DNA from 4 places in the Shewanella sp. KCT genome. Region 1 is predicted to be linked to each of the others. Evidence: predicted binding sites of a transcription regulator. Region 1 holds the regulator's gene; each other region holds the start of a gene.
What was found. The regulator sigma-54, encoded in region 1, starts transcription at its own class of promoters, with help from an activator protein. The targets are predictions, from matches to a motif close to GTTGGCACGNNNNTNGNNT.

Region 1 (8,119 bases):
TTGCTGACCGAGGCGGCCAGCAGGGCCGCAAACAGATTGATGGTCAGCCAGAGGGAGCGCCTCAGGGTACTCTTGACCACAGGGCCGAAGGTATCTGTGTCATCGTCCATCCCCGCCATCCCCATCATGGAGTGTTCGGCGTCTTCACGGATCACGTCGACAATATCATCGATGGTGATACGCCCCAGCAGACGGTTGCTCTCCTCTTCGACCACGGGGGCCGAGACCCAGTCGTGACGCTCGAACAGCTGGGCGACTTCGCCGTCATCCATGCCCACGGGGATCCCTTCGAGATCGTCGTTCATGATCTCCCGCACCGAGGCGTTGGGGTCGCAGGTCAGCAGATCGGTAATGCGCACGCCGCCAAGCAGGCTGTCGCGCTTATCCACCACATAGAGGGTATCGGTGGCATCGGGCAGCTCGCCGCGGATCCTCAGGTAACGCAAGATCACATCTATGGTGACATCGGGGCGCACGGTGACCGTGTCCGTATTCATGATACTGCCGGCGGTGTCTTCCGGGTAGGAGAGGGCTTGCTCTACCCTGGCCCTGTCTTGCGCCGTCATCGACTGCAACACCTGATTGAAGACGCTGTCGGGCAGGCTACGCAGTATGTAGGCCAGATCGTCAGTGTCCATGCCTTCGGCCGCCTTGGCGACGCGCTCGGGACTCATCTGGGTGATCAGGGTATCTTTGAGCTCTTCGCCCAGTTCGTCGAGGATCTCTCCCGTGTGCTGCTGATCGATCAGTTGCCAGAGCACCTGACGGGTGCGCGGCGGCGAAGATTCCAGGATGAAGGCGATATCAGAGGCGGCCATGTCGTGCAGCATGCTGCGCACATGGACAAACATGCCGCTGCCTAAGGCTTGAGTGAGCTGATTAAGGCGTTGATCTGTGGTTTCACTATCTAACACTTCGATCGGCATAGCTCCTCCTTTGGCAGTTGATTGAACGGCTTGGGTGGTAGGCTTGTAAGTCTATGATAAGTATAGGACGAAATTAAGCGGGCACCGCAAAGCGAGCCGATTATACGGCCTCATCGAATTTGGCGTCAATAAGGGCGCTGATGGCATCCAGGGCTGCCTGGGCATCTTTGCCTTCGCTGGTGATGGTGATGGTTTTACCCATGCCGGTTTCGAGCATCAGGAGGCCGAGTACGCTGGCGGCGGAGGCCTGTTTATCGCCCTGGATCAGGGTGACCTCGGCGTCGAACTTGGCGGCGAGCACCGCCAGCTTGGTCGCCGCTCTGGCGTGCAGGCCCAACTTGTTGCAGATGGTCAGCTCGCGAGCCAACTTAGTCATGCTTTAGCTCTCGGTGGCGCGCCTGAACCTTATGCTTGCCCTTGTTGAACAGCTTGGCGAGCTGGTCGGTCACATAGACTGATCTGTGCTGGCCGCCGGTGCAGCCGATGGCGATGGTGAGGTAGCTGCGGTTGTTGCGCTCCAGGTGTGGTAACCAGGTTTCCAGCAGGTTTTCGATCTGCCAGATGAACTTGTTGACCAGGGGCTGCTGACTCAGAAACTGCTGCACAGGCTCATCCAGGCCGGTCAGAGGCCTTAGCTCAGGTTCCCAATGGGGATTGGGCAGGAAGCGCACGTCAAACATGAAGTCGGCTTCGGTCGGCATGCCATATTTAAAGCCGAAGGACTCGAAGTTGATCACCAGCTCCTTGTCGACCGTGCCCAGCAGGATCTCACGTACCTTGTCGCTCAACTCATAGATGTTGAGGTTAGAGGTGTCGATATAGTGATCCACGAGTTTGGCGATGGGGTCGAGCAGCTTGCCCTCGAGCTGAATTGCCTCCTTGAGGGAGACCTTAGAGCGTGACAGCGGGTGTAGTCTGCGGGTCTCGCTATAGCGCTTGAGCAGTACATTGTCGCTGGAGTTCAGGAAGAAGCTTAAGATTTCGGTATCTTTGGGGAGCTTGGCCAGCTGCTTTTCCAGCTGGATCTCTTCGCTGGGCATGTTGCGTACATCGACGCTGATGGCCACGAGATCGCTGCGTCCCTTGAGCTGCTCCAGCAGGGACTCCATCATCTGCAAGGGCAGATTGTCGACACAGTAGTAGCCTAGATCTTCTAGGACCCTGAGTGCGACGGATTTTCCCGATCCTGAGCGTCCGGATACCAAAACCAATTTCATTGGGTGATCACCTGATAGAGTTCGGATTCGTCTTGGGTCTTTCTTAGCTGCTTCATGATCGCCTTATCATTGAGCTTCTCGGCCATAGCGGCCAGGGTGCTAAGATGTTGCTCGCATTGATCTGCGGGCACCAATAACGCAAAAAGGATATCGACGGGCTGATTGTCAATGGCATCGAATGCGATTGGTTCAGCACATTTCACCAGTACGGCCACGGGTTGATCTATGTTAGTCAGCCGTCCGTGAGGAATCGCGATACCATTGCCTATACCTGTGCTGCCCATTTTCTCTCGAGCCAGAAGGCTTTCAAATATTTCTTGAGAGGAGAGGGTGGGGTACTGGACAGCGGCTAAGTCGCTGATAAGCTCCAGTACCTTTTTCTTACTGCCCGGAGTGGCGCAGGTGGTGCACTCCGGCCGCAGGATGGTACTCAGTTCCATCGTTAATGTTTAGTAAGCTTCTCTTTGTGTTTAATGACCTGACGATCGAGTTTGTCAATCAGGGAGTCTATCGCGGCATACATGTCCGCATGTTCGGATGTTGCGAACACTTCTCCGCCACGGAGATGTAACTTTGCCTCAACCTTCTGTTGCAACTTTTCGACATTTAATACAACGTGCACATTATTGATCTGATCGAAATGACGTTCAAGCTTTGTGAATTTCTCTTCGATGTAGCTTCGTAGAGATTGGGTGATCTCGATATGGTGCCCAGTCAGGTTTATTTGCATAAAGATAGTCCTCCAGTTTCCAGGTTTGTTTTATAAGCTCTTGCGCTGATTCGAGGGCGGTATAAGCATTGCCTCGCGATACTTGGCAATGGTGCGTCTAGCCACCTTAATACCCTGTTCGGCCAAGAGTTGAGCCATCTTGCTGTCGCTCAATGGCTTTTTCTGGTTTTCCGCAGCAACCAGCTTCTTGATGAAGGCACGTATTGCTGTTGAAGAGCACTCTCCGCCATCGTCGGTACCGACGTGACTGGAGAAGAAATATTTAAGCTCGAAGATCCCTCTCGGGGTATGCATATATTTTTGCGTGGTCACACGTGAGATGGTGGATTCATGCATCTCCACCGCCTCGGCGATGTCGTTCAGTACCATGGGCTTCATCGCCTCTTCGCCAAATTCGAAGAAACCTTGCTGGAAGTCGACGATACAGTTGGTCACCTTGAGCAGGGTCTCGTTGCGACTCTCCAGGCTCTTGAGGAACCATTTGGCTTCCTGCAGGTGACCGCGAATAAACTGGCCGTCCGCCTGACTCTTAGTGCTGCGGGCCATGGCGGCATACTGTTGGTTGACGTTGATCTTGGGCATGCTGTCTGGGTTGAGCTCGACTACCCAGCGTCCCTTCTTCTTGGTGACGGTCACATCTGGGATCACGTACTCGTCGCGGCTGGCGGTGATGGCGAGCCCTGGACGGGGATTCAGGGTCTGGATCAGGGCGATGGCATCCCTCAGCTCATCTTCCTTGAGCTTGGTCTTGCGCATCAGCAGGCGGAAGTCGCGTCCGGCGATGAGATCCAGGTGTTCCTTGATCAGCATGCGGGCGTTAGCGATGTGCGGCGTGTCGTCACTGTATTGGGCCAGCTGGATCGTCAGACATTCGCTGAGGTCGCGGGCCGCCACGCCAATAGGGTCGAAGTGTTGTACCCGTTTGAGCACCGCCTCGACCTCGTCGAGTTCGATCTCAGGGTCGCCCATGGCCTCGAGAATATCTTCACAGGTCTGGGTGAGGTAACCGCGCTCGTCGATAGCGTCGATGATGGCGGTAGCGATGGCCAGGTCGTTATCGGAAAAAGGGGTCAGGTTCTTCTGCCATTCCAGGTGTTCATACAGACCTTCGCTGGTCTCGCCCTGAAAAGGCATGTCGTCGTCGCGCATGGCGCCCGAGCTTGAGTTTGGCGAGGCGGTGTAGACCTCATCCCAGGTGGTATCCACCGGCAGCTCGTCAGGCATAGAGTCTTGAGTCAGGGCATCTGAGGTCTCGACCCCTGAGTTATCCTGGCTCGAATCCAGCTCTATCTTGTCGTCGTACTTGCTGTCGAAGCTGTCGCTGACGCTATCGTCTTGCAGCTCGATGCTGGCGCTCTCCTGCTCTTCATCCAACTCCAGTAGCGGGTTGGATTCTAATGCCTGCTGGATCTCCTGCTGCAACTCTAATGACGACAACTGCAACAGACGTATGGCCTGCTGTAGCTGGGGCGTCATGGTGAGATGCTGACCCATTTTGAGCTGAAGTGACGCTTTCATCGTACTGCTATTCCCTTGTTTCTAATTATAAAATGAGAAAGCTCTGGCTATATGTGCCGGACAAATATATCGGATAGTTCCTAAGGCCACAATTAACGCGTGGTTTTTCCTCTGTGGCCCCATTATAAGATTAACTATAGCTTGAATTGTTCACCTAAGTACACTGCTCGTACTTGCTGGTTGTCTAAGATTTCGGCGGGTGTGCCCTCGGCGATCAGATTACCATGGCTGACGATATAGGCTTTCTCACAGACATCTAATGTTTCGCGCACGTTATGGTCGGTGATCAACACCCCCAGGCCGCGATTCTTGAGCTGCTCAATGATCTTCTTGATGTCGATTACCGAGATGGGATCGACCCCGGCGAACGGCTCGTCGAGAAGAATAAACTTAGGGTTGGCGGCCAGCGCTCTGGCGATCTCCACCCGGCGACGTTCACCGCCCGAGAGCGCCATGCCGTGGCTGTCACGGATATGGGTAATATGAAACTCTTCCAGCAGGTGTTCCAGCTCCTCTTCGCGGCCATCGTTATTAAGATCGCTGCGGGTCTGGAGCACGGCCATGATGTTGTCCCGCACCGAGAGCTTACGGAAGATACTGGCTTCCTGAGGCAGGTAGCCTATGCCTTTGCGGGCGCGTAGGTGCATGGGGTCTAGCGTCAGGTCGTCATCGTCGATAAAGATGCGGCCCTTGTCGCTCTGTACCAGGCCGACGACCATGTAAAAGGTAGTGGTCTTGCCGGCGCCGTTTGGCCCCAACAGGCCGACGATCTGCCCGGTCTTTACCGTGAGGCTCACGTCTTGGACAACGGCACGACTCTTATAGCTCTTGGCGAGGTTCTCCGCCTTCAAGATCAGGTCTGTCATTGTTTTTCCTGTTCTGGTTTCTTCTCGGGCTTCTGCTCTGGCTGGATCTGTTCCTGATAGTTCTCAGGCTGAATGATGGTGATCACTCTGTCTTTGCCTGTGCTCTCGGCGATCAGCTGTTGCTGCTCTATGTTGTAGCGGATCTGCGAACCCGTGACTTGGCTGCCTTCCTGTTCCAGGGTGGCGTCGCCGATCAGTGTCAGGGTGCGGCTGGAAAGCTCGTAGCGGATCTCCTTGGCGCTGGCCGAGGCGGGGCGGCCATCTTCCATCACCTGAGAGTAGGTGGCCGGGTTGCCGGTAGCGATCAGTATCTTGCCGCTGTTCTTCTCTTTGCTGAAGGCACGCAGCTCACTGGCCAATATCTTGATAGAGCCTTGGGTGACCTCGACCGGACCGTGGAAGATGATCTGGTTGTTCTTAATGTCGGCTTCCTGGCTGGCGGCTGAGATCTTAACCTCTTGCAGCAGGTCGTTCACCTTGGCATGGGCGCCAATACTGACCAGGGGCAGCAGGCCCGCAAGAATAAGGCTATTTAGTTTCATATGTTCCTTCTACCTGACTCGTCAGTTTGATATTTTGGGCGTTGAGATCGGCATATAAGCCTTCCCCCGTGATGAGAAAATCACGCCCTGTGATCCGAATGCTTCTGTCGGATGTCATAATCATAGTATTGAGATCCAGCTCCAGATAGGTGGTCTCTATGGTCTGAATCGGTTCCTCTGGGCTAATGGCATCAATGATAACATTATTTTCCAGGGTGACCCGTCCGCTATTTTTGTCCAGTGTGCCCTTGGTGGATCTCAGGCGCCACTGGGCATCGCCGTTGTCGGGGTAGACCAGATAGATGGGCTGGGTAAAGTAGGTCTGGTTGCGTTCGGCGTAGTGTTCCATGTGACTGGCCGATACGCGACTGTTGATACCACCCTCATCATTGTATTGCACGCTCTTGAGATCCCGGACTATGTAGTCGGGACGATCGACATTATCCAGGGCCAGCTCTTCGCTGCCCTTTTTCGACTGAACCTGCCAATAGAGGATCAGTGCTGTGCCGAAGAAGGCGATGATCGCCAGCGTGACTCTGTTCATATGCTCATTCCGTGGGCTGAGGCAAACTTATCCTGGCTGAGCAGGATGAGATCCGTCAGTTCACGCAGCGCGCCGTGGCCGCCCTTGATATGGGTAACCATGTCGGCGTGTTGGCGCACATAGGGATGACCGTCGGCCACGCACACAGACAGGCCAACCTGCTCCATCACGGGCAGATCCACCATGTCATCGCCGATATAAGCAACTTCCTCTGGCGTCACCTTATAGAGGTTAAGCAGCTCCTGATAAGGCTCGAGTTTGTTGTCAACCCCCTGGTAGATGTGGGTGATACCCAGGGCCGTCATGCGATCTTCCACTATCTGCGACTTGCGCCCCGTGATGATGGCCACCGGAATATCGCTGGTCAGCAGCGAGCGGACGCCATAGCCGTCGCGGGTATGGAAGGTCTTGAGTTCGTCGCCCGAGTTACTCATATAGACCAGACCATCGGAAAACACGCCGTCGACGTCGCAGATCAAGAGCTTGATCTGTTTGGCTTTTTGCCAGACAGCGTCGGTTATCGGGCCGTAGAAACCTTGATGTGCCATGTTAGATCACCCCCGCCTTGACCATGTCCAGCATGTTGAGTGCACCAATCGGCTTCTGCTGCTCGTCGGTGACAATCAGGCCGTTGATCTCTTTCTCGTCCATCACCTTGAGGGCCTGGGCGGCTAAGATGCCTTCGCTGACGGTGACGCAGCCATGGGTCATCACCTCTGAGATGGAGGTCTTGCGCAGGTTGATTTCGGCATCTATCACCCGGCGCAGGTCGCCGTCGGTGAAGATACCGACCAGCAGGCCCTGGTTGTTGACCACGCCTGTCATGCCCAGCCCCTTCTTGGAGATCTCATACAGGGCCTCTGTGATACAGATATCTTCGGCCACCAGAGGCAAGTCATCACCCTTGTGCATCACGTCGCTCACCTTGAGCAGCAGCTTGCGTCCCAGGCTACCGCCGGGGTGGGAGAGGGCGAAATCATCTTTGGTGAAGCCTCTGGCTTGCAGCAGGGCTACCGCCAGGGCGTCGCCCATGACGAGCGTCGCCGTGGTGCTCGAGGTGGGCGCCAGTCCGAGCGGGCAGGCCTCTTCCGGTACCTCGATACACAGATGAACGACCGAATGCTTGGCCATATTGGACTCAGGTTTGCCCGTCACCGCGATGACAGGCAGCCCCATGCGCTTGATAACAGGCATCAGGGTTAAAATTTCGCTGGCCTCGCCCGAGTTGGAGATGGCGAGCACGATATCGTTCTCGCTCAGCACGCCCAGGTCGCCATGGCTGGCCTCGCCGGGGTGGACGAAGAAGGCAGGGGTGCCTGTGCTGGCCAGGGTGGCCGAGATCTTGTTACCTATGTGGCCGGATTTGCCCATGCCCATCACGATAACCTTGCCGGTGCAGGCGAGGATCAGTTGGCAGGCCTTGGCAAATTCACTCGAGTCGACATATTGATACAGGTTGTCCAGCGCGTTGCGCTCGGTATCGATAACCTTGCGTCCCCATTGACGTAATTGATCTGCATCTACCATCTTGTTCTCTCTATTTTGTCGGCCTAAACGTTATTAGGATAGGAAAAGCGTGACTTGGTACGCGATAAAAGTCGCTAATAACACACCGCCATGCCAGGGGCGTAGTTGGCGGGCCTTGCCGGTTAATAAAATCAGTATGGCCAGGGCAACGCTGGTTGCCATCACCATATAAAAGTCGCGACTGCTGGCGGCGGCATCTACCGCGCCAGGGGCGATAAGGGCGGGCAGCGCCAGTACCGCAAGAATGTT
Region 2 (8,119 bases), on a different contig from region 1:
CCACATGAATTTAATGACAAATAAATACTGTTACAGATATAGATAGCATGTGATCAGCTTTATCTCGCACATCAATGTAAGAGATGTCTCACACGGCGGCGGGCACTTTCTGTGAGCTAAGGCCAACTCCAGTAAAACCTTACAGTCAGTGCTCCCAGATCTCTAGATTCGATAGCTAAAAAATAGGCTAAAAAAATTGAGCAAAAAAAGAAAAGGCGCACTATAAGTGCGCCTTTCTATACTCTTGTGTTAGCTATCCTGCTATCGCCGTGCTCCCTGCATCATCCTGATCACATCAGCGTCCTGCCGTCTCCAATTCCTGAGACATCCTGTCTTATTCTTCCCTGGGTGGTCGACTCATTCAACCACGCTCCCACATCCTATGGGCTCCAACGCTTCCTGCCACTATCCTTTAATGCTTACTCTTACCTGTTCCCTGTTCCCTGGTAAGCAATTCCTTGATAAACAGTCCTTGGTTTCACCCACAATCCGTTGAGTGACAATCACTCAAGTCCATTTTGCGTTAATCCCTACCGCCTATTGTCCTAAAGCATCCTGCTCTCATTCCTGATGGTAAGATTCTCGCGTCCTCGACAATCTTGCTATCCTTAGCTTGGCTTTCCTTCGCCTTAGCTATTCCTTAGCTATCCTTTACCATCCGCATTGATTAAGTAAGCTTCTTAACTTGAGTTCAGTATACTTAGCGCAGCGCCAGAATGTACGCCATCAGAAACAATTGTAAATCGATTAAATTTCAACCACCGACAAAGTTTGGGTTAACTTATTGAACATTAATGACATTCAAATATCCGCAGGAAAAAACAGGTGTGATTTCAGGAGAAAGGCTCACATGTTTGTAAGCGATCTCTCACAAGCTACCTAGCAAATTGTGAGTCGCCTCATTCTTAGCTAAGTTTATTAACCGCTGCGCTCGTCATTCATTGCTTGCAAGTCAAAGGTTCAATAAGCCGAGGCCTAGCCGACTCTGAAAGCTAATGGTCAGCTAAGCAATTAATAGCTAGGCCAGATTTATTAGATAAAAATTATTAGGTGAGAAATTATTAGGTGAGAAATTATTAGGTGAGAAATTATTAGCTGAGAAGCTATCAAGTGGGAGCTTATCAAACGATTATCGGCTAAATCTCTAGTAACTAGGCTCTTAATAACCGAGACCATAGTGTGTAGGCGCTCAATATCCAGATAACTAGTGGTTATGCCATCATCGACGGCCCGTTAGCCACTGAGCCAACATAACCCAGTCGGCAAAGAAGCTGTATAAGGGGTACTCGAAGGTTGCGGGCCGGTTTCGCTCAAACACGAAATGCCCTATCCAGGCTGCGCCATAACCCAGAACAGGCAGCAGCCAGAGCAGCCAATACTTGGCTAGCACTATGGCCACCACCAGGAGCGCGATCACCGACAGGCTACCCACATAGTGCAGGGCGCGGCATCTGGGATCCCTATGTTGCGACAGATAGAAGGGATAGAAGTCTTTGAAGTTGGTGTAGCGCTTACTCAATCTCAGGGCTCCGATAGAACAGCAGCTCGCCCGGCACCCCGCCTATGACGAGGCGTTCGATGGGCGCAAAATCCATGGAGGAAAACAGATGGGCATGATCATCTTGGGTCACATAAACCCCCACCCCTTCGAGCTCTGGTTGCTCGTCACACCAGCTCATCACAGCCTGGATCAAACGTCTACCTAACCCCTTATGCTGCTCGATCGGTGTGACTGCAATGAACTGCAATATGCCGCATTGAGTGCTGGGTAGATGCTCTAGAATCGAAGATTCTTTCTTCATCAGTGCCTGGGTCGATTGCCAGCCGGCGCTCAGCAACATCTTCAGGCGCCAATGCCAGTATCTGGCCTCCCCCAATGGCACCTGCTGGGTCACGATACAGGCCAAGCCAATCAGACGCTCCTCCTCAAATAGGCCGATCAATGCCTGCTCCTCTTGCCACAGGGTGTGCAACTCCTCGCGAATGGCACCGCGTAGCTTCTGCTCATATTGCGCCTTGTCTCCCTTATGCAGGGCAGCAATAAAGAAGGGGTCGTCATGGTAGGCGTTATAGAGAATCGAGGCGGCGACGCGTAGGTCTTCGGCGGTTAAATAGACAGCTTTATAGGTTTCGTTAACAGGTGGGGTAGCTGTTGTCATCATTGCTGTTATTCCTTGATCCAGATCAACATGGTCCAATGTAACAAGCTTGTAAAAAAGTGCAAACTTTAATCGATTCGAAACTTTATCAATTTATCGCATACTAAATAGAAGCACCTCATCATCAACAAGCGAGGGATAAGATGGACATCACACAACCGGATCTAGCCACCCTATTTGACCAACTCGGCCTGCCGAGTGAACCCGATGCCGTTGAGGCTTTCATCAAGCAGCATTCCATCGCCGCGGAGATCCATATCGCCGAGGCCCCCTTTTGGACCCAGGCCCAGAGGCACTTTTTAGCCGAAGCCTTAGCAGAAGATGCCATGTGGACAGAGGTGATCGACCATCTCGACGCCCAGCTTCGTTCCTAGAGGCGAGGCTTACACACAAAAGACTTACGAATGGCTCAAACGAAAAAGGCAAGCCGAGTTGGCTTGCCTTTTGGCGAAAGATTATCACATTACATGTTGTGGTAGGCCTTCTCCCCCCACCCCACGACGCGATTATCTGTGATCACGATAGGCGTACATTCATCCTTGGTGGTGGTGCCATCTTCCCGCGTACGCTGGGTACGATAGTAGAGTACGTTGATCGTCTTGTCTTGCTTGGTATAGGCCTCGTTAAAATCGGCGGTGCCCATAAGTGTCATCACCTGATCGCGCGTCATCCCCAAAGATAACTTAGACAGGTTCACACGATTTTGCTCCTGTACGCGCTCCCAAGAATTGCCCGTACTCCAGCCCTTGTCACCTTCACCCACATTCAATACACACCCAGATAGCACTAAACTGGTAGCGCCGAAGACCAATGCTGTTATTAATTTTGTTTTCACTTTCACGTCCTGTTTATCTATTATAACTGGATTCAGGTAAAGCAAAGCTTATGCCAAACAGATATATCTATAACTTTCAATATCTTAGATAAAACCCAAGGTTCAAGAGTATGTCTGTCAGGCTAAAAAGTAAGGAATTTCACCAATCATGAGTCCACTCGAACAGGTGCTGGTCGCCGCACGTAAATTGAGTCTGGCGGGTAAGCCTCCCAGCCTGGCATTGATCAAGGCAAGTCTGGGCAACTCGCTTCCCATGCCTATCCTGGTTCAAGGATTACAACGCTTTAAATCTATGTCAGCCGATGAGCAGGCGGCGATAGTGGTAACCTCGAGCGCGCCAGCATCAAACGTTCAGAGCGACGACGCTACGCCGACGCTGGACCAGCTGGCTGAGCAGGTTGCCAGGCTCACAGCCAATCAACAGGCCTTGGTTCAGCGTATCAGCGAACTCGAAGCCAAATTGAACGACAAGGACGCTCACTGATGCACGTGGTGGAACTCAGATTCGAGTGTTTTGACAACACCACCATCACGGCCGCCGAACGCGCGATTAATGGTCTGCTGGAAGCCTACCGGGCCAATGGCCAGGTACTGGGCCGTGAATTTGCCGTGGCCTTCAACGAAGGGGAGTTCAGGGTGCGCCTGCTGCTGCCAGAAAAGAGTAGCTTGGCCAAACGTTTCAACAGCCCCTGGGTCAATTATGCCCTCGAGGAACTCACCCAGGCCAAGCTGCTACATCCGAGGGAAAAATATATCGGCCAGGACATCAACTCTGAAGTCAGCAGCACAGAGCCCCCCAGCTGGCAACTGCTCTACACCAGCTATGTACACATGTGCTCGCCACTACGAAACGGCGATACCCTGCAGCCCATTCCCCTGTATCATATCCCTGCGACCTTCAACGGCGATCACAAGCGGGTGCTCAAGTGGCAAACCGAATGGCAGGCCTGCGATGAGCTGCAGATGGCGGCGGCCACCAAGGCGGAGTTCGCCGCCTTAGATGAATTGAGCCAGTGTGACAGCGATCTGTTTCGCCGCGGCTGGGATCTGCGTGGACGCATCGAATACCTCACCAAGATCCCCACCTACTACTATCTCTACCGCGTGGGCGGCGAGAGCCTGGCCGCCGAGCAGCAAAGGCCCTGTCCACGCTGCGGCAACAGCCACTGGCTATTGGAAACCCCTTTGCTGGATCTTTTCCACTTCAGGTGCGACAACTGCCGCATCGTCTCCAACATCTCCTGGGATCACCTCTAATGGCGGTTCGCGCTCACTCTCTTCTCGCGAGCTAATTATCTTTTAACACGCCGACTATCTCCCTGAGCGTAAGTGCCGCCACATGGTCTTGAGTCGCTGCCAAATCCCGGGGTGATCTGTCTCGGGCATAGCGACTTCGACCGGTTTCTGCGGCGGGCAGACTCGCGGGCGAAGAGAGGCGATAAAATCCTCCAGGCTATCTGCCAATTGCCTATGGGGCTGCTCGCCTGGGATCTCTATCCAGACGCTGCCATTCTCGTTATTCACCACCAGCATCTCGTCACCTTCCCCCAGCACGCCGATAAACCAGGTCGCAGGCTGTTTCAACTTCTGCTTCATCATCAGGTGGCCGATAAGGTTTTGCTGCAGATATTCGAAATCTTGTTGGTTCCAAGGCTGCAACAGCTCACCCTCACCAAAGTCTGAGTCAAACATCAGCGGCGCCGAAAAATAGCGCCCGTAGAAGGCCTGTATGCTTGAATGCAGTGTGATGGAGAGGGCATGCTCTATGTTATCGAACAGCCCCTGGCTGTCGCGTCTTACTGCCTGCCACTGCACCGACCGCTCGGGCGAGACTTCGACTATCTCCTGATCACAGTCTAAGACACAGGGAGAGACCTCCCCCAGCGGAAAATAACGGGGCGATTCCCCCAGTTTATCGCTATAGGCTTGATGATAAAGCGTAAAAAATTGATCCAGTGCAGGCAAAGAAGACACTTAGCAGTTACCCGAATTTTAAGTATAATGTGCGCCTATTTTGACATGGAAAAACGATTGATGACACAGGTTCATGACCCTTATCGCGACGCCCCCGCGTTGTCCAAACTGACCTTAGGTAAATCGACTGGCTATCAAGCCCAATACGATGCCTCCCTGCTACAAGGCGTACCACGCCAGCTCAATCGGGATGCCATCGCCTTAGGCGATACCCTGCCCTTCCATGGCGCCGACATCTGGACCGGCTATGAACTCTCCTGGTTAAACGCCAAAGGCAAGCCCATGGTGGCCATCGCCGAGTTTATCCTCGACTTCAACAGCGACAACCTGATCGAGTCCAAGTCTTTCAAGCTCTATCTCAACAGCTTCAACCAGACCCGTTTCGACTCCATCGAGCAGGTTCAGCAGACCCTGGCCAAAGATCTGTCTGCCTGCGCCGGCGGTGAGGTAGTGGTGAAGATCATCGAGCCAAAGCAGTTTGCCCACCAGCGTGTAGTTGAGTTGCCTGGCACCTGCATCGACGATCTGGATATCGAGATTGACAGCTACGAATTCACAAGCGACTACCTTATCGATAGCACAGATGACAAGAGCGTGGTGGCCGAGACACTCACCTCTAACCTGTTGAAGTCTAACTGCCTGATCACCTCTCAGCCCGACTGGGGCAGCGTGATGATCCGCTACCAGGGCCCAAAGATAGATCGTGAGAAATTGCTGCGTTACCTCATCTCCTTCAGGCAACACAATGAGTTTCACGAGCAGTGTGTCGAGCGTATCTTCGTCGACCTCAAGCGCCTGTGTCACTGCGCCAAGCTGACCGTCTACGCACGCTACACCCGCCGCGGCGGCCTAGATATCAACCCCTATCGCAGCGACTTCGAAAATCCACCCGAAAACCATCGACTGGCACGCCAGTAAACTGATGGAAAAAGATTGAGCCCGCATTAAGCGGGCTTTTTGTTATAGAGCCCCAATGAAGTAACAAAAGCGCTACGCTCACCTCACGTGCCACCTCATCTCAATTCATCTCACTTCAATGCATGCAAAAAATATTATTTAGCACTCCCTAAAAATACCACTTTAGAGATACCTCTAATTTAGTATAAGCTTATGATCTTTATCACAAATCTTGACACAAAAAATCAATCACTGTGCAACATTGTTTTAGATCAACAAACCGATCCTTTTGCAGCCCTATAACAGCTCTTGAGCAATGACCAAACAAAAGGATCACAATTAATGAAACTTCACGCCCTCAGCCTCGCCGTGCTTGCCAGCTTGTCCGCCTCTGCCCTTGCAACAGAGAACGTCGATCCCCTCAAGAAAGCCTTTATCGACGACTCTCAAGTCAAAGTGCAGTTTCGCCTACGCTATGAAGATGTGGATCTGGCCGATGTCGACCAGCAAAATCAAACCACGCTGCGTACCCGCCTGACCTATCAAACCGGCGACATCTACAAGCTATTTGCCCTGGCTGAAGTGGACGACGTGCGCTCTACCGACGATGAGCCACTGATTGCCGACTATGAATATACACAAATCAATCAGGCCTTTATCGGTTACCGCGGCCCGGCTAACACTTTGGCCCAATATGGCCGTCAGCGCATCCTGCTCGACAACCAACGTTTCGTCGGTGGTGTTGGCTTCCGTCAAAACGAACAGACCTATGATGCCTTCTCGGTAAAGAACACTGCGGTAGAGGGGCTTACTGCTTACTACGCCTATGTGAATAACGTTAATCGTATCTTCCCGGAAGGGTCGGGTAAGGATGAGCACAAGAATAAGACCCACCTGGTTAACGTTAACTACAAAGGGTTAGACTTCGTTAAGCTCAGCGGTTACGCCTATCTCATCGACAACGTCAATGTGGCCGCCTTCTCCACCGATACCTATGGTCTGCGCGCCACAGGCGATATCAAGCTGGAAAAACTCAAGTTTAACTACGAGGCGGAGTACGCCCAGCAGTCTGAAGGCGGCGACAACCCTGTCAGCTACTCTGCGCCTTACTATAAGCTGGGTGCCGGGGTGAACTTTGATGCCTTCGGCGCGAAAGTCGGCTACGAAGTATTGGGGTCTGACGATGGCAAAGCGGGCTTTATCACGCCACTGGCCACACTACACGCCTTTAACGGCTGGACAGATAAGTTCCTCTTCGGCGGCAAGGGTAACTGGGAAAACGGTATCGTAGATACTCACGTGATCCTGACCGCCAAACTCGCCGGACTCAAGCTACTGGCCAAGTACCACAAGTTTGATTCAGACTACGGTGACGTGGATATGGGTAAGGAATGGGGCGTATCGGCCACCTATCCTTTCGCCAAACACTATAGCCTAGGGGTGAAATACGCCAGCTTCAGCGGTGCCGATGCTGGATATGCCTTCTCTAACGACACGGACAAACTCTGGTTGACCTTCCAGGCAAACTACTAAGCCCTTTGTCCTATCGCCCTAGACGGGCGATAGGTGCCAATACTCCCTGAGTAACAACAGATTTTGCGGGAATATCACAGGTGAAAACCTCAGTCTTCCCGCTTTTTTTAGCGGTAAATATCCTGCGAGCTTTTGGTTCAGTTGCAATCTTTCGCTCGGGTGAAGCCTTTGGCCTGGTAAGGCTTATCACTCAGGCAACAAGGCCTGTGCACTCACCATCTCACAGCGTAAATCTAACGGCTGCGCCGAGGAGAGGCTCAGCGCGAAGCGATACTCATCACCCAGTTGCCACAGCATACTCTGCCAGCCCGCAGCCGGTTGAGCCTGTTGTAGGTCATCCTTTACGTCTGCTTGCTCAGATCTCTCCTGTCCAAAAGCTTCTTGCTGAGAGTCTTCTCTTACTAAAAACAGGCGCGCCGCCTGCTCGAGCCGGGCTTGCCTGGCATCCAGGTCTTTAAAATTTAGCGCCTGATGCTGAATCTCACTCAACTCGAAATAGAAAGATTTGAGCGAGAGTGCCAGCCCAAGCCCCTTAGCCTTGATATAGGACTCCTTCAACGCCCAGAGATCGAAGAAACGCTGACGCTGACGCGCGCTCGGCAGCGCCAACAGGGCATCTCGTTCCTGGCGGGTAAAGTAATGATTCAGGATGGCATGAATGTTGGTGTTCTGCCTCAGACGCTCGATATCGACCCCGAGTTCCAGCCGCGGCGATTTAGCG
Region 3 (8,119 bases), on a different contig from region 1:
TCCATGATCTCATCCTTCAGGGCCTGAGACCATCGCATATCGGTATCTTGAGTATCGCTCTGTACCCCGGCATCAAGCAGTTCACGAATCGGCTCGATCATCGAATATGGCATGGTGATATGGAAATCACCGCCGCCACCGTCCACCTCGATGTGGAAAGAGCTCACCACCACCACCTCGGTCGGGCTGACGATATTGGCCATCGCCGGGTTCACCTCGGAGTCGAGATAATCGAACTCGACATCCATCACAGGCGCCCAGGCTTCCTTATAATCTTCGAAGATGATCTTCAAAAGCAGCTGCACGATACGCCGTTCGGTGGGAGTAAATTCCCGCCCTTCGATCTTGGCGTGAAAACGACCGTCGCCGCCGAAGAAGTTATCCACCAGGATAAACACCAGACGGGCTTCCATGGTGATCAGCGCAGTCCCCTTCAAGGGACTGAAACGCACCATATTCAGGCTTGTCGGTACAAACAGGGTGTGGACATATTCGCCAAACTTGAGCATCTGCACGCCGTTGATCGACACCTCGGCCGCGCGGCGCATCATGTTAAACATGCTGATCCTCAAGTGGCGGGCAAAACGCTCGTTGACGATCTCCAGGGTCGGCATACGACCACGGACGATACGATCTTGCGATGAAAAGTCATAGGCGCGCGCATCGAGCGCGTCACTCACCTCTTCCTCTTCGACGTCGTCGACACCATGAAGTAGCGCATCAATTTCGTCTTGGCTTAATAGATCACTCACAATATCGTCCTATCATACTTGTTAGCTTATAAATCACCGGCATTACTGCATCACGAAGCCGGTAAACAGCACCTTTTCAACCACTTTACGTCCGGTCACAGGTTGCAGGGTATTTTGCACATTCAGCAGGGCCAACTGGCGCAGCTCATCCTTACCGGCAAGGGAGCTGAGCTTCTGCACATCGGCGCTACTAAAGGTGGTCAGCAGCGCATCCTCGATAAGCGGAATATGCTTCTTGATCAAGACGTCATCGTCAGAGCCACGCACCATGAGCTGCACCTTGATCTCCACCAGACGGGAGCGATTCTGCCCAGGCAGGTTAAACAGGAAGGGTCTCGGCATCCCCACATAGAAGGCTTCACGGCTGTTTGCCGGCTCGCTCTGCTCGGTTTGCTCCCCTTCGGCCATGGTCTCATCACTCGGCTCATCGCCCGACAGCAACAACCAGGCACCCACGCCCAGCAAGACCACCAAGAGTGCACCAATGGCCGCAAAGATAATGAGCTTCTTCTTGCTCTTAGGCTCTACATTCTCTTCAAGTTCTAACGATTCTTCTTCCGCCATCTCTTATCCCTATCACACTCGGCTCACACTCAGCATCGTCATGATTTTTAGCGCATATCAAACGATTGGGCAATCATACCAACCTATAGGTTACCTGCTTACGCGTAATAATCTATACCCGAACGATAACTTGTTGTGTTATTCGACACTAACAGGCTCTCTTCTGCCGAAATTTCATCCATCTCAGACAGACCATGGCCCACTCCCTCGCCTTGCTCGCCATTGCCGCCCTGCTCTTTACCGCCTTGAGAGACGTTGCTGTCGGTCAGCTGCATCCCCTGCTCGGCCAGTAGCTCCCGCAGACGTGGAATGGCCTGCTCAACCAGATCCCGCGTCTGAGTCTGGGTCACATGAAATTGCACCTGGGTCTGGTCACCCTGCACCTGAACTCGAACCATCATGTGGCCAAGCTCCGGCGGATCCAGACGAATCTCGGCCTGCTGTACGCCTTGGCTCACCATGGCCACCAGCTGCTGACGCATCACGGGCGAGAACTTATGGATCATCTCCTGCATCTGTGTCACAGGTTCGCCCTGAGGCTTGATAGAGACTTGATATTGCGGGAGGGCCTCATTTCTTGCGCCTTGCAAGCCCTGCAGCGATAAGGCGTTTAGCTTAGTATCTGCTGCGGCATCAGGCATTTCACCGGCCTTTGGCGACATGGTCACCGCTAGGCTAGCCCCCTTCAGCAGCTCCTGCGCAGCTTTGCCGTCGCGGCCCTCCGCGGCCGAGGTCATCTTCAACTCGCCATTTTGTGCCTGCTCGGCGGCAAGCTTGCCGTCTGCTAGCTTATGCTCACTAAACTTTGCTTCACCAACCTTGGCTTCACCCAATATGACTTTCGCGCCCTTCTCATTAACGGCACCATTCACGCCGCTCGCGTTATTGGCCGAGGTTAGGCCTGCTTGACTAAACTCAATCTGATTTAACCCAACCTGATTTAGTCCCGCCTGACTGGCCCCGCCTGCGCCTTGTGAAGGCTCAACTTTAGATGTTGCTAGGTTCGTCTGCGACTGACTCGCCATGGCCGAGAGACATTGCTTGGCGTCATTAATAAGTGCCGCCAGCTTGGCAGCATCACTCTCTAGCGCCTCGGCTTGACCAGGCTCACCATTTCCAGACTTATTCTTACCCGCTATGCCATGTATAAGCCCTTCTAGCATCTGCGGCGGTAAGGCCGTCAGCTCATCCTTGGACAAACCGGTTTGCGCCATCACCTCACTTAAAGCATTTTCGGGAAGCTGAGCCAATATCGCCTCGCTCCCCAGGCCATTTGGATTGATGACAGGTAAGATATGATCATCTCCGGCGCCGGGTTTAAGCAGCTTATCTATGCCCTCTAAGGCCGCTTTTTCGGTATCGACCTTATCTTTAGCCCCTTTTACAAAGGTAGGAAACAGCTCATTGTCGGCAGATGATTCACCATCAGCGTCACCCGGCGGCAAAATGACGCCGTCGGCGGCAATCTCCGCCTCATCCCCCAGCTTGTTCGCCAGATGGATCTGCGCCAGCACGTTGGAGACATCGTCGCTCTCTTTGTTCTGCGTGGGCGCCTTCTCCTGCTTAGCATCGGCATTAGCAGTGTTATCGCGTTGAGCCGTGTTTTCGACCTGGGACTGCGGGCGCGTTTTTGCCTGTGAGTTCACCTCACCCTGACCGCTCGCCTTAGCCAAAGCCTCTGAAAAACCTTTGTTTTCTGACTTAAACTCTGCGGTCGATTTCGCATCTGATGCGCTGGGCAACACCCCGCCCTTCTCTTTGCCGGGCTCGACATTAGATAGGAGTATTTGGGTCATCTGTGGCATGCTTCCTCCAACGCTCATCTAGGGCACGACAATGTCACGTGCCACCCGAGCGTCAATTATTCGCTAAGCTTTGGACTCATTGGCCCTTACTACTCAATATCTAGCAATAAAAATGCCAAGTTAATTATACCAATCCTAGTAAATAGCTGATCATGCTAGCTTGTTAAAATGCCCGATAACGGCGTTATTATTTTTGATTGTAAAATAACTACTTATCGAAAGATCATGCCTTGTTCTCGAGCGTTTGTCCTACGCTACTTCTGATCACTTACCTACCGGTGATTGGTATTACAATTTGACTTGAAAAAAGTGGCGAGACGGTAGAATGGTTTTGAGAACAATAAAGAGGCGCCAGCCTCTACACACATATATAGCTTAAGGCTATCGGGTAGACTGGCGGAAAAATTGTTGCGAAGCAAACTCGTCGATCATCTTCTGTTCCTGTTTGGCCTCAAACTTTTGTTTTGCTTCGGCTTTATGCGCGAGTAACAGCTCGACCGCCTTACGCTTTTGTTGCTTACCCTGCCAATACTGCTGAGCCTTCTGACGCTGCTTATCCGTCTCCGACACGGCGAAGACCTGCTTCTCGATCGCCTCATCTATCTGACGGATAAACTGATGAAACTGATGGTAGCTGCTGGCGGCAATCACTTGCCCCTGTTGCGCCTCCATCTGTTTCATGTAATCGAGACGATACTGCTGCAGGGCATCGAGCTGCTGGCGGCACTTGTTGAGCGTCAGCTGTACGCCTCTTAGCTGAGTCGCTGCGGCCTCCTCGGCGTCGAGGGCTAACTTGAGTACTGTCTCTAAGGGATCATGCTTTGCCATGGCCGTTACGCTCTCCGATAAAATTCAGGCTAGACCTGACACTGGGCGCTCAATTGCCCCAGCATCAAGGCGCTGGAATCGAAGCTGATGGCTTCCTTCATGGTCTGGCGCAAGAAGGCATTCATGGCTGGCTGCAGCCTTATGGCGTTATCGATACGAGGGTCACTCCCCTGAGTATAGGCACCGATAGAGATAAGGTCGCGGTTCTGTTGGTAAAGAGAATACATCTGCTTCACCCGGCGTGTCGCCTCCAGATGAGCATCACTGATCACCATAGGTGCCACACGACTGATAGAGGCCTCGACATCGATGGCCGGGTAATGACCCGAATCGGCTAATGCCCGCGATAAGACGATATGACCATCGAGGATCGCCCGCGCCGCATCCGCGATCGGATCCTGCAGGTCATCCCCCTCGGTCAGCACGGTATAGAAGGCGGTAATTGAGCCCTGGCCAGCGCCGCCGTTGCCAGCGCGCTCCACCAGTTTAGGCAGCTTGGCAAACACAGAGGGCGGATAGCCCTTGGTGGCCGGCGGCTCACCGACGGCCAGGGCGATCTCACGCTGGGCCTGGGCGTAACGGGTCAGGCTATCCATCAGCAGCAATACGTTATAACCCAGATCGCGAAAATACTCGGCGATACGGGTCGAGGTCTCACAGGCTCGAAGACGCATCAGCGGCGAGGTATCGGCGGGCGCCGCCACCACCACGCTGCGGGCACGTCCCTCGGCGCCCAAGATCTCCTCGATAAACTCTTTCACTTCGCGGCCACGCTCACCGACCAGACCAACCACGATCACATCGGCCGTTGTGCCCCGGGTCATCATGCCCAGCAGCACACTCTTACCCACACCCGAACCGGCAAACAGGCCCATACGTTGTCCCTTACCTACAGTCAACATGGCGTTGATGGCGCGCACCCCCACATCCAAAGGTTCACTGATGGCGCGGCGCGCCAAGGGATTTAACATGGTGGCATGGCGAGTGGCTTTCTGATCGGTATGCAGCTGCCCCAAGCCGTCAATCGGCGCACCATTGCCATCGAGCACGCGGCCAAGCAGGCCCATGCCGACATTCAGCCCTGTCTGCTCACCCAGCGGCGTTACCTTGGCACCTGGCATTACGCCGCTTAGCTCCTCGATGGGCATCAAATAGAGTAGCTTGTCATCGAAGCCTATCACCTCGGCGATCAGATCTCCTGCCATGGTGGCTATGCTACACAGACTGCCCACGGGCGCCTTGCAACCGGTAGCCTCCAGGGTGAGACCCACCACGCGCACCAGCTGGCCCGAGGCCTCCGGCATAAAAGGGGCGACCGCCTGGGTATGCTGCCTTAACTTATCAAGAAGCCGGTTTTGACGTGTCTTCATCTGGGCTCGTCTCTTGCGGTGCTTCTGGTGCAATCTGTTCGCTCGGCGCGACTTGCGATGCGTCAACTGCTTGCGTTTGTTGCGGCTCGCTTGCCAGACTATCTGTTTCGAGGCCCGCTTGTGCAGCGTCGTCTTGGTCTTGGTTTTGGTTTTGGTTTTGGTTTTGGTCTTGATGCTCGGGGACCTTCTCCATGGCAGCTATCTGTTGTAGCCTTTGCTGCTCGAGGCGCTGCTCGCTGGCGATAAGCTTATCGAACACCGCCTTGATGCGATGCTCCAGCCCCATATCCACCCGGCTACGGCTGTTGCTTACGATACACTCGCCGCGGCTCAAGGTCGGGTCTGCCTCTAACTCCCAATGATTTTTTGTGAGCTGCGCGCTTTCATAGAGTCGCTCGACGATAGCGAGATCCTCTGGATGTAGACGCAGATGCGCCCCCTGCTCTTTCAGCGGTAGGGCGTCGACCCCTTGGCGCAGGGCGGCGAGAATATGTTCGGGATGTGTCTTGAGCTCGTGGCCGATCACCGCCTTAGCCAGGGTCATGCTGAGCTGCACCAGGGCTTGTTCTATTTCGGTGTCAAGCAGGGAGAGCGGCATTGATAGCTGCTGCATCAGGGCTTCAAATTGCGCAATCGTCTGTTTTGCCTCGGCGAGGCCAGCCTCCATACCCTGAGCCTGTCCTTGACGATAGCCCTCCTCGTGGCCCTGCTCCAGGCCTTTCAGTCGGCCCTCTTCCAAGCCCTTAGCCATACCGGCTTCCTGGCCCTGAGCGAAGCCTTCGGCCTCGGCCTCGGCGCGGATCGACTCGATCTCTTCCAGGGTGGGGGGCATCACGGGCTCATCGACCGCCTTGGCCGCCTTTTGCGGGGCGATGCGGCCGAACATGTTCTCCTTGGGCTCATTCACCACAGGGGTTACATCGGGCAGCTGCCAATGGCTAAAATCGGCTTGTGTGCTTTGTACGCCTTGCCCCTCTTGGGGCTTCTTGTCACCAGACATGGTCATTAGAGGAACTCTTCTCCGCCGCTACCACCTAGAATGATCTCACCGGCATCGCTTAAGCGACGAGCAATAGAGAGGATCTCCTTCTGAGCCACTTCCACTTCGCTGATCCGTATTGGCCCCATGGCCTCGAGATCGTCTTTAAGCAGCTCGGCAGCACGCTTGGACATGTTGCCGAGGATCTTCTCTTTGAGTTGATCGTCTGCCCCCTTGAGGGCCTTCATCAACACATCCTGCTGCACTTCACGCAGCAAGGTTTGAATACCCATGTCGTCGACATCTGCCAGGTTTTCGAAGACAAACATCAGATCTTGGATCTGCTGCGCCATCTCTTCGTCGGTCTCGCGCAGCGTCTCCATCAGCTGGCTTTCGACGCCAGTATCCAGGTAGTTCATGATGTTGGCCGCTGCCTTCAGGCCGCCCATCTTCGCTGCCTGTGCGCCGCCCTGACCGGCAAACTGTTTCTCCATGATGTCGTTAAGCTCTTGCAGCGCCGCCGGTTGTACCTCTTCGAGGTTGGCGATACGCATCATCAAGTCGAGACGGGTATTTTCCGGTGCCTGAGCAAAAATTTCGGCGGCCTGATCCGGCTCGAGATAGGAGAGCACAATCGTCTGGATCTGCGGGTGTTCGTTCTGAATGATGGTGGCCACCTGACGGGCGTCCATCCACTTGAGTGACTCTAGGCCCTTTGCACCACCACCCATGATGATCTGCTCGATAAGATTACCCGCCTTATCTTCACCCAGGGCGGCGGTTAGGGCATTACGCACGAACTCTTCGCTGTTAAAGCCGATGGAGGAGTATTTCTGTACCTCCTCCAGAAACAGCTTGTGTACGCCTATCACCTTGTTTTGGCCGAAGTCTTTCATGGCCGCCATGGCCATACCCACCTTTTGCACCTGCTTAGGCTCGAGGTGTTTTAAGATTGACGCGGCGTCGGCTTCGCTAAGGCTGAGTAGCAGGATGGCTGTCTTCTCGATACCGGTCAGATCTTTGGTATTGAACTCACCGTTAGCTGTGTCGATCTCTTTGTCTTTACTCATTTTCTTGTAACCATCCCTTGACGACTTGCGTAGACAACTCAGGCTCGTTGGCCACCAATGCACGTATGGCCTTTATCATATCATCGTCTTTATGCAGATCCGGTATCAAAATTGACCCATCATCGGCGTAGCTGTATTCCGCATCGGGACGATTGAGCATGCCAAGGGTATCGGCGGCATACTGATCCTCAATCTCCGCTAACTCATCACCCAAAGATGGCGCATCCGGCATCTTCTGACCATCTGGGTAGATAAGGCGCTTGAGCATAGGGCGCACCACGAACAGAATAAGCACCAGGATGATTAGACCGCCCATCACCAGCTTGATGGCTCGCCAGAACCAAGGCTCCTCGTAGATGGCCAGCGCCGGCGCCTCTTCCACCAGTTGATCCATGAAGGGAACTGTGACCACCTCTATCATGTCGCCGCGTTGGGTATTGAAACCTACGGCCCCTTCTAGCAGGCGGCGAATGTTGCTCAGCTCCTGCTCTGTGCGAGCGACCCGGGTCACCTGACCGTCTTCACCGGCAGGTCCCGTCTTGAAATCGACCGCCACCGACACGCTAACCCGTCTGACCACCCCCACCTGCTGGCGGGTATGGCTGATGGTGGTGTCTAGCTCATAGTTACGGGTCGCCTCCTTGTGGCTGGAACCCGGCAGGGTCTGCTCCTGAGTGCTAGTGCCGGTGGCCTGCTGAGGAATATTGGCTTCCATCGGCGGCTGGTTGCTCAGCGCACCGGCGATGCCACC
Region 4 (8,119 bases), on a different contig from region 1:
GGTGACCACTTTGGCAGTGTGACCGCCGGACTAACCCGCTGGGCGCAAAAGGTTTTTGGCTAACGCAATAAGGTGTTAGGGCGTTAAGGCAATAAGACCACAAAACAACGAGACAACAAGGCAAAAAGGAATGAAGATGAAAGCTTGGATTGGAATCATGTTTGTCGCAGCAACAAGCCTGCTGGCGGGCTGCGGCGATGATGTAGGCAAGGTGAGCCTGGGGGTCTTTACCACCAAGGATGTGATCATCGAGGCCAGGCAAGATCCTAAGATCCCCGGCGTGACCTGTCATATCAGTCGTATCGAGGCGAATCTGGACTTTGCCGATCCGTCGGATATGGGGATCGCCTGCCGTCAGACCGGACCGATTTTGCCTGCGGATCTCGCCAATATCGACAAGAGCCACGGCGGCGAGGTGGTGTTTAAGGCCTCACTGAGTATCTTGTTCAAATCCCTCAAGGTGAGACGCATCTATGACGCCGACAGCCAGACGCTGATCTATCTCTCATACTCCACCAAGGAGACAGATGGCAGCCATAAGCACAGCCTGTCAACCGTGCCCCTGTATGGTACCCAGGCCTGGCAAGCGCCTGCGACTCACTAGCGTGAATCGGAAAAACCTGCAGGTAATCAAAACAAAGAAAACGCCGTCATCTGACGGCGTTTTTTATGGTTAATCCCCACGCTTATTCAGGCGAGGCGCTAGTCGCTCTGGCCATCCAATACCGCGTTGTAGCGGGCGAAGCCGGCCTCAAGATCTTTGATGAGATCTTCAGGATTTTCCAGGCCCACATGCAGGCGGATCAGCGGCTTGCTGTTGTCCCACTGGGTGGCGGTGCGCAGCTTGTCGATGCCAAATACGCCCAAGATCAGGCTCTCGTAGCCGCCCCAGGAGAAGCCCATCTTGAAGTGATGCATGCCTTCGACGAAGGCAGTGATCGCCTTGATGTTGCCGCGTTTGAGCACGAAGGAGAAGAGGCCGTTAGAGGCGCTGAAATCTCGCTTGAAGAACTCATGCCCGGGGCAGGAGGCAAAGGCGGGGTGGCGCAGATGATCCACCTCTGGGCGTGTGGCCAGCCAGTTGGCGATCTCGAGGCCATTCTTCTCATGCTGGGCCATGCGTACTCCCAGGGTGCGCAGGCCGCGACTGGCGAGATAGATATCATCCGCCGAGGTGCACTGGCCCATGAGGTAGCTGTTTTCTCTGAGCTGGTCCCAATGAGCCTGGTTTGCGGTGGCGGTTCCCAGCATCACATCCGAGTGACCGACGATATATTTGGTCGCCGCCTGGATTGAAATATCCACCCCCAGCTCGAAGGGGCGGCAGTTGATGGGTGAGGCCCAGGTGTTATCCAGCATGACCACCAGGTTGTGGCGATGGGCGATGGCGCTCAGAGTCGGCACGTCCTGCACTTCTAGCGTGATGGAGCCCGGAGATTCGAGAAACAGTACCTTGGTATTGGGGCGGATAAGCGCCTCTATGCCATCACCTATGAGGGGATCATAGTAAGTGGTCTCTATGCCGAAGCCCTTGAGTAGCTTGTCGCACAGATCCCGGGTCGGTTCATAGGCGGTATCGACCATCAGCAGATGATCACCCGCCTTGAGGAAGGAGAGCAGGGCGCCTGAGATGGCCGCCGAACCTGAAGGGTAGAGGGCGGTGCCTACGCCGCCTTCGAGCTCGGCGATGGCCGCCTGGAAGGCAAAGTGGGTTGGGGTGCCTCGGCGACCATAAAACATCTCGCCGTTGGCGCGGTTCTTGGTGGCATGACGCATATCCTCTATGGTGTCGAACACCACGGTGGAGGCGCGAAACACCGGCGGGTTGATCACTCCCTTGCTCCACTTCTTGTCGCGGCCGACGCTGACTATCTTGGTCTCTCTTTTCATCCCATACTCTCGTGTTGGCAACTCAATGCAGCCATCTTAACATCTATACGGCTAAATGAAAGTGAGATTTATTGGAGTGTTTTCCCTTTTAGTGTGGAGGTTACTGCGCCTCCAGCGGCAGACGGATATGGATAACCACGCCGGTGGCCTGACCATCCTGCATCAGGTTTTCGGCGCGTATGCTGCCCTTGTGAAAATCGGTGACCAAGCGGGCGATATAGAGCCCCAGCCCCAAGTGAGGCTTGTCCTGTGCCTTCTGGGCGCGCACAGACACCATGGACTCGAAGATCTGCTCGCCCATGTTGGCGGGCAGCGAAGGCCCCAGGTTACTCACGCTCAGCAGTGCCTGTCGGCCCTTGGCCTTGAGCGACACCTTAATCGGCGTATCACTCTGGCTGAACTCGATGGCGTTGGCGATCAGCTTGTCCATCAGCTGGGCGATATACTCAGGCACCCCGCGCATGGTCATGGGGTCTTTGTCTATCTCCAGCTCAAATACCTGATTGGCATAGGTCATCTGATAGCCCTGCATACAACCTGAGATCACCTTGGAGAGGGGGAAGTTGTCCACCTCGGCGTCGGTCAGCGCCTCTTCGAGACGGGTGGCCTCGCTCATGTTGTTGAGGATCATGTTGAGGCGGCTCACCCCTTCGTGGGCGCGATCTACATACTTCTGGTGTTGCGGCGGCAGATCCTGGCTGTTGAGGTGCTCGAGTGACGAGCGTACCACGGCGACCGGCGTGCGCAGCTCATGACCGAGGCGCGACGACATGTTCTCCAGATAGTGGGTATATTGGCTTAGTCGGCCGACTATGCTGGCGAAACTGCGGCTGAGATCGCCTATCTCGTCGCGCACCTTAGAGCCGACAATCGCCTTTCTGATCCGGCCCTGGCTGTCGATCGCTTGCTCGGCATCGTCCCTTAGCTTACGAATGCGACTGGAGATGCTGGAGGCGAAGAAGAAGAGCGCCAGGGTGCCCATGCTCATCACGGTCAGGATCACGTTAAACAGCTTCTCCAGCGCCTTGTTGCGTAGGGTGCGAATGCCGTGGGTGGTCTCCTCGGCGATCACTACGCCCATCACGGTATCGTCGATCCAGATAGGGCTGGCGGCGGCGAGGATCACCGCCTTGCCATCTGGGCTGAGGCGCCAGGTGGAGCCAAACTGACCGGCCAGGGCCTTACGGATATGGCTACCCTCCAGCACGGTAGAGTCTTTGAGCGAGTCGACGAAATGCTTAGGCGGCGTAGTCAAAATGCGATAGTAGAGCGGGTGCAGGAACTGCTGCTTGAAGCGGCCCCAGAAGGTATCCGGTGTCTGCTCGGTTGCCGTCTGCGCCCATACATTGGTGCTGCTGTAGATGTCGCCGGATTTCGCCAGTACCCGGCCGTGACGATCCACCACCCAGATCCGCGAGCTGTTGTGGCTCATCCCCTTGATGATGCTTTCGATCTCCGGCGAAGGCACCAGAACCGTCCCCAGCTTGGTGACATCATCTGTGGCCGAGGTGCCGACGATCGCCTCGACGTTACGCACTTTTCTGTCGTTAACATCGACGATGGCAAAGCCCAGCTTGCTGCCCACCATCTCAAGCGGCATCCTCAGCTCGATATTGTAGCCTTTATCTGTCTTCAGCCATTTGCCCTGGATGCGCACCTCTGGGGTGACTGGCTGGGACTTGCGGGGATCGGCTGGCAGCTCGAAGGCGCTGATCCAGCCGTCGCGTATGGTGGCGACGATATAACGGCGGAACTGGCCGTCGGGCGCCAGGGTGGCGATGGCCAAGTGATCATTGTTGTCGATGCGCAGGCTGTTGGTGCCGCGGTAGATCACCTTAGGATCTGTCACCTCGAAATAGCCATAGAGGTAGCCGGCATACTTGCCCACCATATGGGTGAAACTGATATTGAGTGGCTTGCCGTCATCGGCCTTGAATAGCTGGTGATCGGCGCCATAGGTCACCGCGCGGTGGCGGTTAGAGGCCCATTCGCCCAGCTTGCCATCCAGATGGATAGGGCCGGTTAGGGGATAGGCGTAGAGATCCCGCCCCTTCTTCACCTGTGACAAGAAGCTCGCCTGCTTGTCGAACAGCTTGGGACGTTCATGCAGGGCGGTGGCCAGGGCCTGGGTGGTGCCTTCCAGGGTCTTTTCCTGGCCGTGGCGCAGGTATTTCTCCATCTCCCACACATATTGATAGCCAAGCCAGGGCAGGCAGAGCAGGAACAGCGAGAGTACGGCGACCTTAGTGCGCAGGCCGATGGGCAGATTAAACATGCTTAGTCTTGGGTATCCCAGCGGTAGCCCATGCCGTAGACGGTATCTATGCAATCGAATTCTGGGTCTTGGCTGATAAATTTCTTACGGATCCGCTTCACGTGGGAGGTGATGGTGCTGTCATCCACATAGATCTTGGCGTCCTGCATCAGCGCCTGGCGACTACGTACATGGCCTGGGCGTTTGGCCAGGGCGTGCACCATCCAAAACTCGGTGACCGTCAGCTCGATAGGCTGCTGCTTCCAGTACACCTGGATGCGGTTGACATCTATGGTCAGGTTGCCGTGTTCTATCATGCCATCTTGTGGGTTGGCACCATTTTGGATGTCCGAGCGTCGAAATAGCGCCGCGAGGCGGGCGATCAGATGGGGGAAGCTGACATCCTTGCTCAGATAGTCGTCGGCGCCCAGCCTCAGGCCGCAGACGGTGTCGAAGTCACTGTCTCTGGCGGTCAGAAAGATGATAGGCAGGGTGTTCGACATGGCTCTGAGTGACTGGCACAGGGTAAAGCCGCCATCTATCTCATCTTCCAGGCCGATGTCGATGATTGCTAAGTCAGGCAGACGCGTGTTGAAGGCCTCCATGGCGCTGGGGCGGTTGGCGTACGCCTGCACAAAGTAGCCTTGCTGCTGCAGCACCTCTTTGTAGTTTTCGCGGATAGCCGCCTCATCTTCAACTATTGCAATACGCTTCATGATCCATCCATTACAGCTTAGGGTTTCTGGAGTGTGACTATACAGCAAAATATTCGGGAGAAAAGTGGCTCGGGGTAAAAGCCATTTTCTTGCCACATTTGGTCTGCGCATCGTCATTTTTGCACCCCGGACTTGCCATTTCACTCAGGTTTAATGACCTCATCGACAGGAACCACAGGGTTCTTATTCACCAATCCATGTCAACTTGAGGATTTTCCCATGAAGAAGCAGATCATTGCCGCATTAATCAGTGTTTCGTTATTTGGCAGCTCAATGGCTTTCGCTGCCCCCGCAACTCAAGCGACTCAAAGTACAAGTAACAGCTCGGCCGATGAAGAGGCGCTTATCGGTGTGGGCTCTGGCATAGTGCTGGGCGCCGTGGTTGCCGGCCCTGTGGGGGCGATTATCGGCGCCTTCACCGGCGGCATGATAGGCCAGACGGTAGCCAACGACAGCGAGATCAAACAGCAGCAGGCCACGTTAGCCGAACAGGAGAGCCGTATGATGGCGCTCAAGCAGCAAAATGAAGCGCTGCTGACGGTGCAGCAGGAGTATCAAGAGGCCAAGGTGGAACTGGCACAGCTTAGACAGCATCAAGGGACCCGTTTGGAAGAGCTGGCCTTGGGGCTCAACGTCCAGTTTAAGACGGGATCATCTACCGTCGAGCCACACTTTCAGAGCCTGCTCAACGAGGTGGCCGATGCCATGGCGATCTCGCCGCAACTGAAATTAGATCTCACCGGCTACGCCGATCGCCGCGGCGACAGTAGCTACAACCAGGCCCTGTCCGAGCAGCGCGTAGCCGAGGTGAGAAGCTACCTGGTATCCAGAGGCGTAGATGAGGCCCGTCTGGATGCCAAGGCCTATGGTGCCAGCGCGCCGGTGAAGGATGAACAGAGCTTCGAAAATGACTTCTTCGATCGCCGCGTCACCATCAAGTTGCTGCCTGGCGATACCGCCCTGGCATCTAACTAGATCCCGCACCATGAAGCAACGCGTAAAAGGAGAAGTAAGATGTTGCCACGCCCGCGTCTCAGGATGAACCAGACTGACCTTTGCCCCCCGAGGGGGGCGCTTTTTTCTCGCCAGCGTCTGGTGCTCGCCGCCTTGGTGTTCAGCGTTAGCGCGATTGGTTCGACTGCTCCCGCCTTCGCGCTTATGGGGCAACCGGCCGGTGTCAATGTGACGGCTGCGAAATATGGTGAGCAGCTGCACCATTTCGATCTGCCCGCCGCCGATGAGCCCATTTTAGGCCAGGGGCTGATCGAGTATCGCTTAGATGGCGTTCAGCTAACGAGCGAGGTGCCCGCCACGGCCCTTGCCGTGGATACCCAGGTGCAGATGAATATCTCTGGTTGGATCAATCGGGTGTCGGTAAAGCAGGTGTTTGTGAACGACAGCGAGCATTGGCTCAATGGCCGCTATCAATTTCCGCTGCCTCACGATGCGGCGGTCGACAGCCTCAAGCTGCATATCGGCCAGCGGGTGATAATCGGTGAGATCCAGCCCAAGGCTGTAGCGAGGCAAACCTTCGAACAGGCAAAGGCCAGCGGCAAGAAGGCCAGCCTGGTGAGTCAGCAAAGACCCAATATTTTCACCTCAGAGGTGGCGAATCTGGGCCCGGGCGAGGCACTGGTGGTGGAGATTGCCTATCAGCAGCAGGTGCGTTATCAAGATGGCGAGTTCAGCCTGCGTTTTCCAACGGCCATCACCCCGAGATACTTTCCCAAGGGGCAGGCTCTAGACTTAGAACAAGCATCAGTTGACGATGCACAAGGACTTAACGCCCTTAATGAGGGGGCACAGAGCGATGAGCAGAAGCTCTATCTGGATGTGGTACTGGATGCTGGCATGGCCATCAGCCGACTGGAGACCCCCTATCATCAGATGCGCCAAACCCAGCTTGGCGGTACTAAGATAGGGCTCAATCTCACAGCCAACCTGCGACCCGATCGCGACTTTCTGCTTAAGTGGCGCCCGCTGCTTGCCGAGCAGCCAAGCGCCGTGATGTTTGCTCAGCTAGGCAAGACTCACGAACTCAAGAATCACGAATTCAAGAACCAGGAATCCCATGCACCTTCACCGGCAGGCAATGATGAGGCGGTGAGCGAAGCGAAAGCGAATCAAGCGGCAGAGGCGCAAGCGAGTGATAAAGAGGCGAAGGACAGTTACGCCCTGGTAATGCTGATGCCGCCCCAGGATAAGGCGAGGGTGCGCCTGCCAAGAGAGCTGACCCTGGTGATCGACACCTCGGGCTCAATGACGGGAGATTCGATCGCCCAGGCCAAGTCGGCCATCTTAAATGCCTTAGCCGGTCTTGGCAGTCAGGATACCTTCAATGTGATCGCCTTCGATAGCAGCGTGCGCAGCCTGTCGCCGGTAGCCTTGTCAGCCACGGCCGCCAACCTGGGCAAGGCCAATCTGTTCGTGCAGAGTCTGGAGGCCGATGGCGGCACCGAGATGGCCCCGGCGCTGCTGCGGGCCTTGAGTCAGCCAGAATCCCGCGTGTCGCCCATCTCATCGGCAGAGCGTTTGAAGCAGGTGGTATTTATCACAGACGGCGCCGTGGGCAATGAGGCCTCACTGTTTGCGCTGATCGCCGCCAATATCGGCCGCCAGCGGCTGTTTACCGTGGGCATAGGCGCGGCGCCCAATGGCTACTTTATGGAGCGCGCGGCCAGGGCGGGGCGGGGCACTTACACCTATGTGGGTAAGATAAGCGAGGTGGATGCCAAGATAGGTGAGCTGCTGGAGAAGATTGAATCGCCGCAGATCAGCGATGTGACTCTGACGCTGGACGATGGTTCGATTCCCGATTATTGGCCGGTGCAGATAGGCGATCTCTATGCCCATGAGCCCATCATGGTGGCACTGCGACTCACGCCCGCGCAGCGGGCGCGCAGCGATGCCCTGATCATCTCGGGCGATCTCGATGGCAAGAACTGGCAGCACCGCCTTGCCTTGACGGGGGGCGATAAGCCCAGAGGGATAGATCTTATCTGGGCGCGTAACCAGATAGCCAGCCTGCAGCTGAGTAAAAACGCCAAGAATCAAGGGGCGATAAAAGAGAGCGTGACCCGATTGGCGATGGATTATCACCTGGTTAGCCCTTACACCAGCCTGGTGGCTGTGGATAGGACGCCATCACGCCCCGAGGCGATGGATGCCATGGAGCTGTTTAAACCAGCCCCTATGCCGATGCAAAATCAGTGGCCGCAGACCGCCACCGAGAGTCGTCTCTACTTGGCACTGGGCGCCA

Region 2: the regulator sigma-54 is predicted to act here: its motif matches at 3,034-3,052, upstream of AYI87_RS05400 (DUF3192 domain-containing protein).
Region 3: the regulator sigma-54 is predicted to act here: its motif matches at 3,223-3,241, upstream of AYI87_RS18885 (flagellar hook-length control protein FliK).
Region 4: the regulator sigma-54 is predicted to act here: its motif matches at 4,939-4,957, upstream of pdsR (proteobacterial dedicated sortase system response regulator).

What each region holds. Positions count from the first base shown of each region.
Region 1 covers NZ_LVDJ01000008.1:159,038-167,156, forward strand. Annotated here, with positions in the region: gene mgtE (magnesium transporter) at 1-926, opposite strand, end outside; gene AYI87_RS13085 (HPr family phosphocarrier protein) at 1,027-1,302, opposite strand; gene rapZ (RNase adapter RapZ) at 1,295-2,143, opposite strand; gene ptsN (PTS IIA-like nitrogen regulatory protein PtsN) at 2,140-2,583, opposite strand; gene hpf (ribosome hibernation promoting factor) at 2,586-2,873, opposite strand; gene AYI87_RS13105 (RNA polymerase factor sigma-54) at 2,904-4,391, opposite strand; gene lptB (LPS export ABC transporter ATP-binding protein) at 4,526-5,257, opposite strand; gene lptA (lipopolysaccharide transport periplasmic protein LptA) at 5,254-5,799, opposite strand; gene lptC (LPS export ABC transporter periplasmic protein LptC) at 5,786-6,343, opposite strand; gene kdsC (3-deoxy-manno-octulosonate-8-phosphatase KdsC) at 6,340-6,891, opposite strand; gene AYI87_RS21235 (KpsF/GutQ family sugar-phosphate isomerase) at 6,893-7,870, opposite strand; gene AYI87_RS21240 (calcium/sodium antiporter) at 7,904-8,119, opposite strand, start outside.
Region 2 covers NZ_LVDJ01000003.1:95,201-103,319, reverse strand. Annotated here, with positions in the region: gene AYI87_RS05415 (DUF962 domain-containing protein) at 1,220-1,519, opposite strand; gene AYI87_RS05410 (GNAT family N-acetyltransferase) at 1,512-2,162, opposite strand; gene AYI87_RS05405 (DUF2789 domain-containing protein) at 2,303-2,533, shown strand; gene AYI87_RS05400 (DUF3192 domain-containing protein) at 2,623-2,994, opposite strand; gene AYI87_RS05395 (hypothetical protein) at 3,143-3,478, shown strand; gene AYI87_RS05390 (Zn-ribbon-containing protein) at 3,478-4,251, shown strand; gene syd (SecY-interacting protein) at 4,306-4,968, opposite strand; gene queF (NADPH-dependent 7-cyano-7-deazaguanine reductase QueF) at 5,029-5,886, shown strand; gene AYI87_RS05375 (alginate export family protein) at 6,208-7,398, shown strand; gene AYI87_RS05370 (4'-phosphopantetheinyl transferase family protein) at 7,585-8,119, opposite strand, start outside.
Region 3 covers NZ_LVDJ01000017.1:53,635-61,753, reverse strand. Annotated here, with positions in the region: gene fliM (flagellar motor switch protein FliM) at 1-752, opposite strand, end outside; gene fliL (flagellar basal body-associated protein FliL) at 795-1,316, opposite strand; gene AYI87_RS18885 (flagellar hook-length control protein FliK) at 1,415-3,112, opposite strand; gene fliJ (flagellar export protein FliJ) at 3,503-3,949, opposite strand; gene fliI (flagellar protein export ATPase FliI) at 3,979-5,319, opposite strand; gene fliH (flagellar assembly protein FliH) at 5,291-6,325, opposite strand; gene fliG (flagellar motor switch protein FliG) at 6,325-7,368, opposite strand; gene fliF (flagellar basal-body MS-ring/collar protein FliF) at 7,361-8,119, opposite strand, start outside.
Region 4 covers NZ_LVDJ01000001.1:356,805-364,923, forward strand. Annotated here, with positions in the region: gene yegD (molecular chaperone) at 1-63, shown strand, start outside; gene AYI87_RS01635 (CreA family protein) at 131-604, shown strand; gene AYI87_RS01640 (cystathionine beta-lyase) at 703-1,890, opposite strand; gene pdsS (proteobacterial dedicated sortase system histidine kinase) at 1,991-4,165, opposite strand; gene pdsR (proteobacterial dedicated sortase system response regulator) at 4,168-4,860, opposite strand; gene pdsO (sortase-associated OmpA-like protein PdsO) at 5,080-5,835, shown strand; gene AYI87_RS01660 (marine proteobacterial sortase target protein) at 5,875-8,119, shown strand, end outside.